DNA from 4 places in the Rhizobium sp. BK591 genome. Region 4 is predicted to be linked to each of the others. Evidence: riboswitches for the same ligand, from Rfam matches in the RefSeq annotation. Region 4 holds a riboswitch; each other region holds the start of a gene.

The links. A riboswitch is a leader RNA that binds a small molecule or an ion and turns the genes downstream of it on or off. The one in region 4 is predicted to bind cobalamin.
Region 1: another riboswitch for cobalamin. It lies ahead of cobU (bifunctional adenosylcobinamide kinase/adenosylcobinamide-phosphate guanylyltransferase); the one in region 4 lies ahead of nrdH (glutaredoxin-like protein NrdH).
Region 2: another riboswitch for cobalamin. It lies ahead of FHX10_RS03945 (ABC transporter substrate-binding protein); the one in region 4 lies ahead of nrdH (glutaredoxin-like protein NrdH).
Region 3: another riboswitch for cobalamin. It lies ahead of bluB (5,6-dimethylbenzimidazole synthase); the one in region 4 lies ahead of nrdH (glutaredoxin-like protein NrdH).

Annotation. Positions count from the first base shown of each region.
Region 1 covers NZ_JACIAZ010000001.1:1,047,852-1,051,540, reverse strand. Annotated here, with positions in the region: gene cobW (cobalamin biosynthesis protein CobW) at 1-875, opposite strand, end outside; gene cobU (bifunctional adenosylcobinamide kinase/adenosylcobinamide-phosphate guanylyltransferase) at 880-1,389, opposite strand; cobalamin riboswitch at 1,611-2,007, opposite strand; gene FHX10_RS05080 (chloride channel protein) at 2,266-3,689, shown strand, end outside.
Region 2 covers NZ_JACIAZ010000001.1:825,750-829,438, forward strand. Annotated here, with positions in the region: gene blh (bifunctional sulfur transferase/dioxygenase Blh) at 115-1,395, shown strand; cobalamin riboswitch at 1,670-1,920, shown strand; gene FHX10_RS03945 (ABC transporter substrate-binding protein) at 2,102-3,118, shown strand; gene FHX10_RS03950 (FecCD family ABC transporter permease) at 3,115-3,689, shown strand, end outside.
Region 3 covers NZ_JACIAZ010000001.1:1,210,714-1,214,402, forward strand. Annotated here, with positions in the region: gene FHX10_RS05880 (DHA2 family efflux MFS transporter permease subunit) at 1-1,053, opposite strand, end outside; cobalamin riboswitch at 1,250-1,438, shown strand; gene bluB (5,6-dimethylbenzimidazole synthase) at 1,479-2,168, shown strand; gene FHX10_RS05890 (DUF2865 domain-containing protein) at 2,172-3,263, opposite strand; gene FHX10_RS05895 (ribonuclease H) at 3,602-3,689, shown strand, end outside.
Region 4 covers NZ_JACIAZ010000007.1:20,660-24,348, forward strand. Annotated here, with positions in the region: gene FHX10_RS27180 (heavy metal translocating P-type ATPase) at 1-748, shown strand, start outside; cobalamin riboswitch at 988-1,214, shown strand; gene nrdH (glutaredoxin-like protein NrdH) at 1,495-1,716, shown strand; gene nrdI (class Ib ribonucleoside-diphosphate reductase assembly flavoprotein NrdI) at 1,730-2,134, shown strand; gene nrdE (class 1b ribonucleoside-diphosphate reductase subunit alpha) at 2,113-3,689, shown strand, end outside.

The sequences.
Region 1 (3,689 bases), on a different contig from region 4:
ACGAAGCCCTTGAGGCGCAGCACGTCATGGGTTGATATGATCGTCTTCAGCTTCTCGACGAAGCCGGCGGGATCGGCAACGGGTCCGAGATCGACGACGAAGCTGTCGAACTCGTCGTGGTCGTGCGGCGCGCCGTCTTCATGCTCCAGCTCATGATGCGACTTGCGATTGGCGACATCGTCCTCGGTGCCGATACCAAGGCCGAGCAGGATGCCGGCCGAGACTTCGCCGTTCTTCGCCTCGATGATCGCGGGCTTGCGCACCGTGCGGGAGGCAACCTCGTCGCGCACCCTGATAAGACCTGCCGCGTCGATCAGGTCGGTCTTGTTGAGCACGATGAGATCGGCGCAGGTGAGCTGATCCTCGAACAGCTCCTCGATCGGGCTTTCGTGATCGAGCGATTCATCCTCGGCGCGGCGCGCATCGACGGCATCATGGTCGTCGGCGAACCGGCCGGCGGCAACGGCGGCGCTATCGACCACCGTGATGACGCCGTCGACGGTCACTTGCGTGCGGATATCGGGCCAGTTGAAAGCGGCGACCAGCGGCTGCGGCAGGGCGAGGCCCGAGGTTTCGATGACGATGTGGTCGGGCCGCTGTTCGCGCTCGAGCAGCTTCGTCATCGTCGGAATGAAATCGTCGGCGACAGTGCAGCAGATGCAACCATTGGTGAGTTCGATGATGTCGTCCTCGGTGCAATTCTCCGCGCCGCAGCCCTTCAGCACGTCACCGTCGACACCGAGATCGCCGAATTCGTTGATGATGAGCGCGATCTTCTTGCCGCCGGCATTGGTGAGCAGGTTGCGGATCATCGTGGTCTTGCCGGCGCCGAGGAAGCCGGTGATGACGGTTGCGGGAATTTTCTGCTGGTTCATGAACTTAACCCTTCATTTTCAGCGGCAGGCCTGCCGCGATGAAATAAACTTCGGCGGCCTTCGCCGCGATCGATTGGTGCAGCCGGCCGGCATGATCGCGGAAATCCCGCGCCATGCGATTGTCAGGCACGATGCCGAGGCCGACCTCGTTGGAAACGAAAACGAGCCGCGCCTTCGCGGCGGCCAGGAAATCGGCGAGCGCTGCAAATTCCGCCGCCATGTCGCGCTCCTCCATCATCAGATTGGTGACCCAGAGCGTCAGGCAGTCGATCAGCACGATGCGTCCCTCGCCGTCGATGGCGCCAAGCTTACCGACGAGATCGAGCGGCTCCTCATGCGTCGTCCAGGACGGACCGCGGTCGGCCTTGTGCTGAGTGATACGCGCCTGCATCTCCTCGTCCCAGGCCCGGCCGGTGGCAAGGTAGTGGCGGTCGAGGCCGGTCGCGGTGACGAGAGCTTCGGCGAAGCGGGATTTGCCGGAGCGCGCGCCGCCGAGGATGAAGATGGTGGTCATGCTCAGACGCTCCTCAGGGAGGGTGCGTAGCCGTGGCTTGTTCCGAGTGCACCTTTTTCGACTGCTGGGGGGACCGAGTATTCGACATAACCGGCCGAAAGCACTCCTCTTGCAGGGCTGCTTGGAGGCGTCGCGAGCGCCGCACCAGGCCGCGCTGAATTCAATCGTTCAGCCAAGACAACCTCCGTGCTGGCAACGGGCGTAGTGCCCAGGTGTGGGCTTCTGGCCCGGCACGTAATGGCAGGTCTCCTGGCTCGCGGTTATCGGCCGCGATCGGGGCAGACCGGAAACCGGTCGCCCTGATCGTGCCGGCGGATCATCCTCGCCTTCCCGGCTGCATTGGTGAAAAGGTGGACGATTCGTAGATTTAGAGGCGTCCGACCCCGGTTGATCACCATGCATCTCCAGTGGCTTTTCCGGCATATCGCCCATCCCGCCCGCTTGCATGATTGCAAGCCGCCGGCCGGAGGGGCTCGGTGCCGGATGGAAGACCCTGACCGCTCTACAGTCGCGGGGTCGGCTGTGATGAAGGCGCCCGGTTTGGGTCCGCCCCTTCACATTCCCTTTTCATCCGGAAGGGCGCAACACCGATCCGGAACCATCCGTTATGTCAGGATGGTCGGGCGACCATCCGTTGAGGGATGGTTAGGCAAGCCGGGGTGTGAAGTCAACCGGCCTTGACGGCCGGTCAGCTTCCGAGGAGATGGCCCAACCCTGTCAACACGACTTACTCTACCTAAAATATCGTCATTTATCAGAGGCTTACGTCATAAATATTTGTCCCGGGCGCCGGCTTTTCGCCGCAATTGCGTCGCAAGCGGACTGCGCGACCATCTCCGCCCTTGACCGGGCCTCTCCCCGCCTAGTTGTCTAGCCATGCTTATGAAATTGGATCGGCGCCGTTTCCGGGCGCTGCGTGTTTTCTTCGATCCGGGCCGCCTGCGGGCGCTGACCCGCCGCAGCGAGGTCGGCCTGTCACTGGCGGGCGCCGTCGTCGGCATCATCTCGGGTCTCGCCGTCACCGGTATGAGCTACGTCTCCAGTGAGTTGCATCAGCTGGTCTTCGGCATCGCCGATAGCGAGCGGCTGAGCTCATCCGAGATCGAGAACAAGATGCTGCTGCTCACCGCGCCCGTCATCGGCGGCGCTCTGCTCGGCCTGTTGCTCCTGGTGCTGGCGAAACGGCGCAAGAAGCCGATGGTCGACCCGATCGAAGCCAATGCGCTGCATGGCGGCCGTCTATCCTTGACCGACAGCATCATCGTTGCCGTCCAGAACCTGATCTCCAACGGGTTCGGCGCCTCGGTCGGACTGGAGGCCGGCTATACCCAGCTTGCCGCCGGCCTTGCCTCGAAATTCGGCCTGAAGCTGCAGCTTCGCCGCTCCGACCTGCGCATCCTCGTCGGCTGCGGCGCGGCGGGCGCCATCGCCGCCGCCTTCAACGCGCCGCTGACCGGCGCCTTCTATGCCTTCGAGCTGATCATCGGCACCTATACGATCGTGTCGCTGACACCCGTCGTCGTCTCAGCTCTCATTTCCACCCTTGTCGCAAGGCTGCTTGCCGATGGTGATTTCACCATCGATATCGGCAGCTTCGGCTCGGTCGTGCCGGCCGATTATATCCCGGCGCTGCTGCTCGGCGCCTTCTGCGCCGGCATCGGTATCCTGATCATGCAGGGCGTCTCCTTCGTCGAGGAACTGGCGCGCAAGAGTTCGATCGCCCCACCCTTCCGCCCGGCGCTCGGTGGCGTCATCGTCGGGCTCTTGGCGATGATCTCGCCGCAGGTGCTCTCGGCCGGCCACGGCGCGCTGCATCTCAACCTCTCCCGCGAGGTGGCGATCCCGACACTGATCGGTCTCTTCCTGTTGAAATCCCTGGCCTCGGCGATCTCGATCGGCTCCGGCTTCAGGGGCGGCCTGTTCTTCGCCTCGTTGTTCATGGGCGCCCTGCTCGGCAAGCTCTTTGCCTATTGCGGACCCTATTTCGCCGATGCGACGCTGACCCCCGTCATCTATGCCGTGGTCGGCATGAGCTCGCTTGCCGTCGCCGTTATCGGCGGACCGCTGACCATGACGTTCCTGGCGCTCGAAATCACCGGCGATTTCCCGATCACCGCGCTGGTGCTCGCCGCCGTCATCACCTCGTCCCTCGTCGTACGCTCGACCTTCGGCTATTCCTTCGCCACATGGCGTTTCCACCTGCGCGGCGAAAGCATCCGCAGCGCCCACGATGTCGGCTGGATTCGCAACCTGACGGTGGACAAGCTGATGCGCGCCGACGTCAAGACGGCAAAAGCGAG
Region 2 (3,689 bases), on a different contig from region 4:
GGCGGCAAGCTCGGGGATGCGACAAGTGGTCTATTCTTGCGCTCGGCAATATACTTGTGAGATTGTGTCGATATACATGCGATAATGCCTGATGAGGGCAGCGCGGGGGCTTCGATGACATCCGTGAGGGTCAATGAGCTGATATCGGTGACGGGGCAGCCCGGCGCCGCGGACTTTGGTGCTTTCGCGGCAGACGGCTTTGCCGCCGTCATCAATGCCCGGCCGGATGGCGAGGAGCCGGGGCAACCCGGTAATGCAGCGGAGAAGGCTTCAGCCGCCGCCGCCGGGCTCGCCTACAGCTTCGTGCCGGTGAAGGGGGCCGAGATTACCGAGGCCGATATCCGCGCCTTTCAGGCGGCGATAGCTGAGGCGAAGGGGCCGGTCGTCGCCCATTGCAAGAGCGGCACACGGGCGCTGACGCTTTATGCGCTGGGCGAGGCGCTGGACGGGCGGATGAAGTCCGGGGATGTCGAGGCCTTTGGTCAAGGCCTCGGCTTCGATCTTGCCGGCGCGCGGCGCTGGCTGGAGAAGCGGGCAGGGCAGGTACCTCATGTGAAGGCCTTCTTCGAGCCCCGCACCTGCAGTGTGCAATATGTCGTTTCCGACCCGGCGACGAAACGCTGCGCCATCATTGACCCGGTGCTCGATTTCGACGAGATGTCGGGGGCGACGGGCACGGCCAATGCCGACGCCATCCTCGCCCATATCGAGAGCGAAGGGCTGACGGTCGAGTGGATCCTCGACACGCATCCGCATGCCGATCATTTCTCCGCTGCGTATTACCTCAAGGGAAAGACCGGTGCGCCGACGGCGATCGGCGCCCATGTCACCGACGTGCAGGCGCTCTGGAAGGAGATCTACAATTGGCCGGCGCTCGCGACCGACGGCTCGCAATGGGACCGGCTGTTTGCCGATGGCGAGACGTTCGAGATCGGCACGCTCAAGGCCCGCGTGATGTTTTCGCCCGGGCACACCCTCGCCTCGATCACCTATGTGATCGGCGACGCCGCCTTCGTGCACGATACGGTGTTCACGCCGGATTCCGGCACCGCCCGCACGGATTTCCCGGGCGGCAGCGCCAGCGCCCTCTGGCACACGATCCAGGCGATCCTGTCGCTGCCCGAGGAGACCCGGCTGTTTTCCGGTCACGACTATCAGCCGGGTGGCCGCCACCCGCGCTGGGAAAGCACGGTTGCCGCCCAGAAGCGCGCCAATCCGCATATATCGGGCATCGACGAGGCCGGCTTTGTGGCGCTGCGCCAGGCGCGCGACCGCACGCTGCCGAAGCCGAAGCTGATGCTGCACGCGCTGCAGGTCAATATCCGCGGCGGGCGGCTGCCCGAGCCGGAGGAGAACGGCCGGCGGTATCTGAAGATTCCGCTGGATGCGTTGTGACGGGGCGGCCCTGGCAACCGCCGCATCGTTCAAAGCGTGCTTCCTATAGCAGCCCCGGCGAAGTCATCCCCACCAATAGCAGCCGGCACCCATGTTCCCCGACTGCTTCATAGGCAAGGCAGTTTATCGCAAGGAAGCGCTTTTCGCCGCAATGTCAACCGACCGCCACCGGCAGTTTGCGCACCGAACGGCGGCGCGCAGCCATGCGCGCGATATATTTATCCGCCGGTGGTGCGGCGCCCTCTGAATAATCATTGACGGCGCGCGGGCAGGCGACGTAACTGGGGGAGACGGTTCCCTGAAGATGACTCCAAGGGGATTAATAGGGAACACGGTGAGGACGACCCAGTAGGGACCGAGACCGTGGCTGCCCCCGCAACTGTAAGCGGATTGTCGATCTCGGGGTTGATCGCGGAGCGATCATGCCCTTGGCCTAAAGGCCACGCCACTGCGGATATTGCGGGAAGGCGGATGAAAGACGGATATCCGCAAGCCAGGAGACCTGCCGTCAATCGCGATCCAATCAACCGGGCGGGGATGCCCGGACAAGGAACAGACATGATTGTCCTTCTGAACCTTCGCCTGATATCGGCATGCATCCGTCTCGATTGGGCCTCCCGCGGCTAGTCTACGCGTCAGCGTGACTTCAGCGTTGCGTATATGCGCGCGGCGCGGCCGTGCCTGTTTTCCCATCATCGAGGTTTTCATGCGTCAATTTCTCGCCATCATGACATTTACCTTCGGGCTGGCCGGCCTTGCGGCACCAAGCTTGGCCGCGACCCAATATCCCCTGACCGTCAGCAATTGCGGCCAGCAGGTGACGTTCCAGAAGGCGCCCGCCAGGATCGTTTCGATCGGCCAGGGCATGACTGAAATTCTGTTCTCGCTCGGCCTTGCCGACAAGATCGCCGGAACCGCCGTCTGGGTTGGCCCTGTCCTGCCGCAATATGCCGAGGCCAACAGCAAGATAAAACGCCTCGCCGACAACGATCCGAGCTTCGAATCCGTCGTCGGGCAGGAGCCCGACCTCGTGGCGGCCGAGTTCGAATGGCATGTCGGCGCGCAGGGCTCCGTCGGCAAGCGGGAGCAGTTCAAGGATCTCGGGATCAATAGTTATCTCGCGCCGGCCGATTGCGTCGCCAAGGTCAACACCGATGGCGGCGACGGTGTGCGTGGGGAGCTGTTCACGATGGACCTGATCTACCGGGAAATCGCTGAACTCTCGGAGATCTTCGACGTCAAGGAGCGCGGCGATGCGCTGATTTCCAAGCTGAGGAAGCGCGAGGCGGATGCCGTGGCGTCGATATCGGGCGCGACGGGCAAGAGCCTGCCGGTCGTCTTCTGGTTTTCCAGCAAGGAGGTCAACGGCGACGCCTTCATTGCCGGCAAGAACAGCGCACCTGCCTATATCCTCAAGACGATCGGCGCGAAGAACGTCGTGACAACCGAAGAGGAATGGCCGCTGGTCGGCTGGGAAACCATCGCCCAGGCGAACCCCGCGGTGATCGTGCTGGCGACCATGGATCGCCGCCGTTATGCGGCTGACGATCCCAAGGTCAAGCTTGACTTTCTCGAGAACGACCCTGTGACCAGGGAACTCGATGCCGTCAGGAACAGGCACTTCGTGATGATGGATGCGCAGTCGATGAACCCGACGATCCGCACGATCGACGGCATCGAGACAGTGGCGAAGGGCATCAAGTCCTTCGGCCTGGCACAGTGAAGACAGTATCGCTCAGGCGGCAGGGATGGTGGGCGCTCGCCGCGCTCACCATTGCCGCGCTTCTCCTTCTTGGACTGATGATCAGTCTCGCCGTTTCCATCGGCGAGATTGCCATCCCGCTTGCGACGACGGCTGAGGCGGTTTCGAACCGCCTGTTCGGAACCGATTTCGAGCTCAGCCGCATCCACCAGGGCATCGTCTGGGATTATCGGCTGAGCCGCGCCCTCGTCGCGGCCAGCGCCGGCGCGTCGCTCTCGCTCTGCGGCGCCATCCTGCAGGCGCTGCTGCGCAATCCGTTGGCCGAACCCTATGTGCTCGGCATCTCCGCCGGCGCCTCGACGGGAGCCGTCTGCGTGATGATTCTCGGCTTCGGCTACGGTATTCTCGGCCTGTCGAGCGGGGCCTTCATCGGCGCAGTCATGGCCTTTTTGCTGGTCGGCTTCCTGGCGACGGGTGCGGGGGGAACCGGCGAACGCATCATACTGTGTGGCGTCGCCGGTTCGCAGCTCTTCAACGCGCTCACCTCCTACATCGTGACGACATCGGCGAATGCCGAGCAGGCGCGCGGCAT
Region 3 (3,689 bases), on a different contig from region 4:
GATCAGCAGGCAGGCCATGATCAGGAACAGCGGGGTTTCGGCGGTGAACAGGCCGTTGATGCCGAGGAAGATCGCCGCCAGCAAGGTGGTGATTGATATGACGGTGCGGAAGCCGAAGGCATTGAAGGTGCGCGAGGCGGCGAATTTCGAGCCCATGGAGCCGAGTGCGCTGACGAAGGTGACCGAGCCCGACTGCAACGGCGTCAGGCCGAAGCCGAGCTGCAGCATCAGCGGCATCAGGAAGGGCAGCGCGCCGAGCCCCATGCGGAAATTCGAGGCGCCGAGGATCGCCGCCCGGAACATCGGGTAGCGGAACATCTTCGGATCGAGAAGCGGATAGGGCGCGCGGCGGGCATGCAGGAGGTAGAGGAGACCGGAAAGGATGCCGATCGCAACCGTGACATAACCGTAGATGACGGGCACGGCCGGCAGGCTGATCACCGAGACGCCGAAGACGAAGCCGGAGAAACCGAGGCCGCAGAGGAAGAAGCCCGGGAAATCCATCGGCCGCGGGCTGCGCGGCTCGACCGCCGGCAGGAAACGGGTGACGAGGATGATGCCGAGCACGCCGATCGGGACGTTGATCCAGAAGATCCAGTGCCAGGTGAGATAGGTGGTGAGGAAACCGCCGATCGGCGGCCCCAAGATCGGGCCGATCAAGGCGGGAATGGTGAGCCAGGCCATGGCGTCGACGAGTTCGTGGCGTGGCGTTCCCCGGACCAAAAGCAGGCGGCTGACCGGCGTCATCATCGAGCCGCCGGCGCCTTGGACCAGCCGTGAGATGACGAAGGCCGTGATCGAGTTGGAGAAAGCGCAGGCGACCGAGCCGATCATGAAGACGAAGATCGCCATGCGGAAGATGTTGCGCGCACCGAACCGATCGGACATCCAGCCGCTGATCGGGATGAAGATCGCCAGTGCCACGAGATAGCTGGTGACGGCGAGCTTCAGCGCGATCGGCGAGGTGCCGATATCGGCTGCGATCGCCGGCAGGCTGGTGGCGATCACGGTCGAATCCATCTGTTCCATGAACAGGGCGACCGCAAGGATCATGGGCGTGAGGCGGGGCACGGGCAACCGGGATGCTGCGAGGGACTGTATCGTCCATACGCCTTCGGTGGTGATAAGGCCATAGAAACTATGGATGAAGGAGCTTGTCGAGCCGCTTCAAACCGACGCGGGAGGGTGCGTGGCTCAACGTGGTTCCCGACTGCGACCTCGGGCCGGCTTGCCGTCGCCGCGCTTTCCTGAAATAGATGCGCCGTCAGGTGCCCGCCATCAACGCGGGAGAATCGGGAATCCGGTGCAAGGCCGGAACGTGCCCAACGCTGTAAGGCCGACGCTTGCCGCTTCATCTCGCCACTGGCTTCTCGCCGGGAAGGCTGCGGCAGACGGATGACGCCGAGTCAGAAGACCGGCCTGGCAAGATTGACCGATCCGCGCGGACGGCGGGCGGTTGCGTTGTTGGGGATTTGACGATGCGACCCTTTGATGAGGATGCCCTTTCGGCGGCGTCCGGTTTTTCCTTGGCCGAGCGCGAGGCCGTCTATCACGCGATCAAGACGCGGCGCGACGTTCGCAGCCAGTTCCTGCCCGATCCCTTGCCTGACGATGTCGTGGAGCGGCTGCTGACGGCCGCCCATCATGCGCCCTCCGTCGGCTTCATGCAGCCGTGGAATTTCATTCTGGTGAAAAGTGCCGCGGTCCGGGCGCGCGTCCAGGACGCCTTTGTGAAGGCCAATGAGGAGGCGGCGCTGATGTTTACCGGCGAGCGGCGGCAGGCATACCGCTCCCTCAAGCTCGAAGGCATCACCGAGGCACCGCTCGGCATAGGCGTGACCTGCGACCCCACCCGCAGCGGCAGCGTGGTGCTGGGGCGCACCCACAATCCCAGGATGGATAGCTATTCCACAGTCTGCGCCATCCAGAATCTCTGGCTTGCGGCGCGGGCGGAAGGGGTCGGCATCGGCTGGGTCAGCATTTTTCGCGAAGGCGATCTGAAAAGCATTCTCGGCATACCCGAGCATATCGAGGTGGTCGCTTGGCTCTGTGCCGGTTTCGTCGATCGGCTTTATGACGAGCCGGAACTGTCCGTCAAAGGCTGGCGGCAGCGTCTGCCGCTCCAAGAGCTCGTCTTCCATGACGGGTGGGGACGCAACGACCCGTAGCAATCACTGCTGTTGAGGCTGCGGCCCCGGCGTTGCCGGATTGGCGAGGTCTATCGAGCCTTGATCACCGGCAAGGAATTGCGGGCCGACCTGGCGGACCTTGTTCTGCACGGGATCGTAGGGGCGCTCCGGGACGGATGGTTGCGGTGGGGCTGCGGCAGCATCCTTCGCCGTGGGATTGGTGCGGATGGTGGTGATCGAACCTTGTTGCGGCGGTTCGCTTGACGGCTGCTTGCCGCGCATCTCATCGTAGTAGGCGGTGAGATTGCAGGCGCAGGAGGACTTTTCCCCCGGCGTGCGGTTCTTGTAGGCAAAGGCGTTTTTCATGGCGCTGTAGGGCGTGCCCGTTGCGACCGAGATCATGTTCGAGGCTTCGGTGCTCGTCACGTCACGATAGAACAGCTCGGTCTCGATACCCGGGCACATCTTGGCGCACGTCTGGGCGTCGCGGCCGAAATCGACCGAAGTGGCGTTCGAGCTGATCGGGAAGAAGCCGCCGTCGCAGGTGCGCACGCACATGGTGCTGACCGGCGAGAGCATTTCGGCCCGCGGCAGGCCGTAGCGCGGATCGACCTCTTCACCGCCGCCGAGCGGAATGAAGGTATCGGTGCGCATCGCCTGCTCCTCGATGCTCGGGGCGGGGTCGGCGGCGTTGCGATCGCTCGGGGCATAGAAGTTTTCGCTGTTGCAGCCATTGAGATCGAGCGCGGCGATCAGTTCACGGCGTGTCCCATCATCGCCGCTCTGGCCGGCCAGCTCGTTACGGCGGTCCTGGAGATATTGGATATTGTCGATCATGCGGGCTTCGGACTGCGAGAGTTCACCGCAATAATCGGCATTCTCGCCGCCGATCACGACCATGCTGCCCGAGGTGCAGCCATTGTTGCGCAGCTCGTTGCGAACCTTGCGCAGCTCGAGGTTCTGCTCGGCCATGGCGCTGGCATATTGGCGCGCCTCCCGGCCGTTGCTATTGCCGATCGATCGCGGCAGATCGGCGAGACGGCCACGCAGGTCCTCGCAGACAGCGCTCGTCTGCGCGGCGGCGGGCGCTGCGAAGGCGAGGAGGAGGGCAAGAGACAATTTTCGGGGTTTCACGGCGTCGTCCGGGGTGAGCAAAAAGTCGATCGGTCGATTGCGGCCTCGATCGCCGCGCATTGTCTCTTAAGGCGTTTCTCTTAATGAGCTTGGAGAAAATCCTAGCGCATTTTCGCGATCTTATCCAGCAGACGCGGGTAATCTTCCGTAAGGGGAGGTCGGGGCAGATTCATTGTCCATGATCCACATTGCCCTACAGTTCTCGGTCGGGGCTGGCGCTGTTGCCGCCACCATCGTCAATGGTTGACACAACGCAGAGGTACAGTTCGAATGTCCGCTTCGGGGCGAGCAGGCAGTCGCAAATTGCGCTGGCGCAGCGAAGGCAAAAAGCGGAGAAAATGACGAGCATTTCCAACAAGCTTCACTTCCCTGCAACAACAGTCGGAATATCGGAAGGCCAACATGGCCTCCACCTCTTCGTTGACG
Region 4 (3,689 bases):
CGTGCCGCCAGCCTTTGAGCTGGAAGCGCTGCCGGGCAAGGGTGTCAGCGGCAAGGTCGGCGGCGAGACGCTGGACCTGTTGTCGCCGCCGGCTGCCCGTGCGCTCGGGGCGCTCAGCGCGGAGCAGGATGCACGCATCACGGCGCTGAACGACGAGGGCAAGAGCGTATCGGTGCTGCTCGGCAACGGTATCGCGGCCGGCCTGATCGCCATGCGCGACGAGCCGCGCGAGGATGCCGAGGCCGGGCTCGCTACCCTCAAATCGGCAGGCGTCAAGGCGATGATGCTGACAGGCGACAACAAGCGGACGGCGGCAGCGGTGGCCGGCATGCTCGGCATCGACTGGCTCGGGGAGATGATGCCTGAGGACAAGCAGCGTGTTGTCGGCGAATTGAAGCGCCAGGGCTTCATCGTCGCCAAGGTCGGCGACGGCATCAACGATGCTCCGGCGCTGGCCGCTGCCGATATCGGCATCGCCATGGGCGGCGGCACCGATGTGGCGCTGGAGACCGCGGATGCCGCCGTGCTGCACGGACGCGTCGGCGACGTGGCGCGGATGATCGAACTTTCCAAACGCACGATGGGCAACATCCAGCAGAACATCAGCATCGCGCTGGGGCTGAAGGCGGTGTTCCTGGTGACGACGATCATGGGCATTACCGGGCTCTGGCCGGCGATCCTCGCCGATACCGGCGCCACTGTGCTGGTGACGATCAACGCGCTGCGGCTGCTTCGGATAAAGATATAAGCATTCCCCGACTTCATCCTCCGGCGCCCGTCACCGGCGGGATGTCCCATCGACGATTCGGGCCTGATCTCGAATCGAAATCTTTGGACCGGTCATAGGTCGGCTCCCCTCGTGGGGCTTCTCCACAGCCTGCTGTCTTTAAGCTTTGGTTATCCATGTTCTTCACAGGAATGTAGCGATTTCAAACCTGTCGTAACGCAACGCACAAACCATCCGTTGACGCGAATTTGGATTGGCGTACTATATCTAGTGTTCGAGGTTCCATCGATTCGTAAGGATCGATGGCTAAGACGGGAATTCGGTGCGCTTCGCCATCATGGCGCGGCAATGCCGGAGCTGCCCCCGCAACTGTAAGCGGTGAGCAACTGTCCGATTTCAGGTCACTGGAGCATGATGCTCCGGGAAGGCTGGGGCAGGGTGCATCGACCCGTGAGCCAGGAGACCTGCCTCGAACAAAACGTCCACGGGCGGGGTGTCCGGAAGGTCGCGTTTGCATGGCTGCGGGGATCTCCGCATCGCGTTTCGCAGGCCCGAACCTCCGCCCCTGAAACCTTCGCATTGAGCCACTTCGGGGTGAAGTCATGTCAGTATCTCAATTCAGGCTGCCACCCGCGCAATATAAAGGGCACGTCGCGCCCGGCGGCTGAACGAGCCGCATAGCTGCAAAATACAGAGCCTTTTCGACGGATATCGAGAGATTTCCGATCGATGTCCTGCGTCCCAATCGCGTCGTCACGAGGAATACTATGACCATTACCGTCTACAGCAAGCCTGCCTGCGTCCAGTGCACTGCCACCTACCGCGCCCTCGACCGTCTGGGTGTCGATTATGACATCGTCGATATCTCGCAGGATGCCGAAGCGCTCGATCGGGTCCGCAGCCTCGGCTACATGCAGGCGCCTGTCGTCATCGCCGGCGAGCAGCACTGGGCGGGCTTCCGCCCCGACATGATCAGCGCGCTCTCCTGAGTGAGGACAAGCGGTGGGGTTGATCGTCTATTATTCCAGCCGATCCGAAAATACCCATCGGTTCGTCGCCAAGCTCGGACTGCGCGCGGCGCGCATTCCGACCGGTGGCGTTGACGCGTTCCATATCCACGAACCCTTCGTGCTTGTTGTGCCGACTTATAGCGGCGACGGCGGCAAGGGTGCCGTTCCCAAGCAGGTGATTCGTTTCTTGAACGATGCGGAAAACCGAGGACACATCCGCGGCGTGATTGCCGCGGGCAACAGCAATTTCGGCGAGACATACGGGCTCGCCGGCGACGTGGTCTCGCGGAAATGCCTGGTGCCGTACCTCTACAGGTTCGAGCTCATGGGCACGGAAGACGACGTCGCCAACGTCAAACACGGGATGGAACGATTTTGGACACGGGAACAACTCTGACGCGGGATGCGGGCGCAAAACCGCATAACACTTTTGCTCATCCCGCAGGCCAACGCCCTTTGAAAGCGGCGGAAACGCTCGACTATCACGCGCTGAACGCCATGCTGAACCTCTATGACGAGGATGGGCGGATCCAGCTCGACAAGGATCGTTTGGCGGCCAAGCAGTATTTCCTGCAGCATGTGAACCAGAACACGGTGTTCTTTCACAATCTGAGGGAAAAGCTCGATTACCTCGTGACCGAGGGTTATTACGAGCAGGAGGTTCTCGACCAGTATTCCTTCAATTTCGTGCGAGACCTGTTCGACCAGGCCTATGCCAGGAAATTCCGTTTCCCGACCTTCCTCGGCGCCTTCAAATATTACACCAGCTATACGCTGAAGACCTTCGACGGAAAGCGCTATCTCGAGCGCTACGAGGACCGCATCTGCATGGTGGCGCTGGCGCTTGCGCGCGGCGACGAGGGCCTTGCCCGCGACATGGTGGACGAGATCATTTCCGGCCGTTTCCAGCCGGCGACGCCGACCTTCCTCAATGCCGGCAAGAAGCAGCGCGGAGAGCTGGTTTCCTGCTTCCTGCTGCGCGTCGAGGACAATATGGAATCGATCGGCCGGTCGATCAATTCGGCGCTGCAATTGTCGAAGCGCGGCGGCGGCGTGGCGCTGTCGCTGACCAATATCCGCGAGGCCGGCGCGCCGATCAAGCAGATCGAGAACCAGTCGTCTGGCATCATCCCGGTGATGAAGCTGCTCGAAGACAGTTTTTCCTATGCCAACCAGCTCGGGGCGCGGCAGGGCGCGGGTGCGGTCTATCTCAACGCCCATCACCCCGACATCATGCGCTTCCTCGATACCAAGCGTGAAAATGCCGACGAGAAGATCCGCATCAAGACGCTGTCGCTCGGCGTCGTCGTGCCCGACATCACCTTCGAGCTCGCCAAGAACAATGAAGACATGTACCTGTTCTCGCCCTATGACGTGGAACGCGTCTATGGCGCGCCTTTCACCGATATTTCGGTGACGGAAAAGTACCGCGAGATGGTGGCGGATGCCCGCATTTCAAAGAAGAAGATCAAGGCGCGCGAATTCTTCCAGGTGCTTGCCGAAATCCAGTTCGAGAGCGGCTACCCCTATATCATGTTCGAGGACACGGTGAATCGGGCGAACCCGATCGCCGGGCGCATCTCGATGAGCAATCTCTGCTCGGAGATCCTGCAGGTGAGCGAGGCCAGCGAATACAATGACGACCTCTCCTACAAATATCTTGGCAAGGATATTTCCTGCAATCTCGGCTCGCTGAACATCGCCGCGGCCATGGATTCGGCCGATTTCGGCAAGACGATCGAGACGTCGATCCGGGCGCTGACGGCCGTTTCCGACATGAGCCACATTTCCTCGGTTCCCTCGATCGAGAAGGGCAATGAGGAGAGCCATGCGATCGGCCTTGGCCAGATGAACCTGCACGGCTATCTCGCCCGCGAACGCATCTTCTATGGCTCGGAGGAAGGCGTCGATTTCACCAACATCTATTTCTATACGGTCACCTATCACGCGAT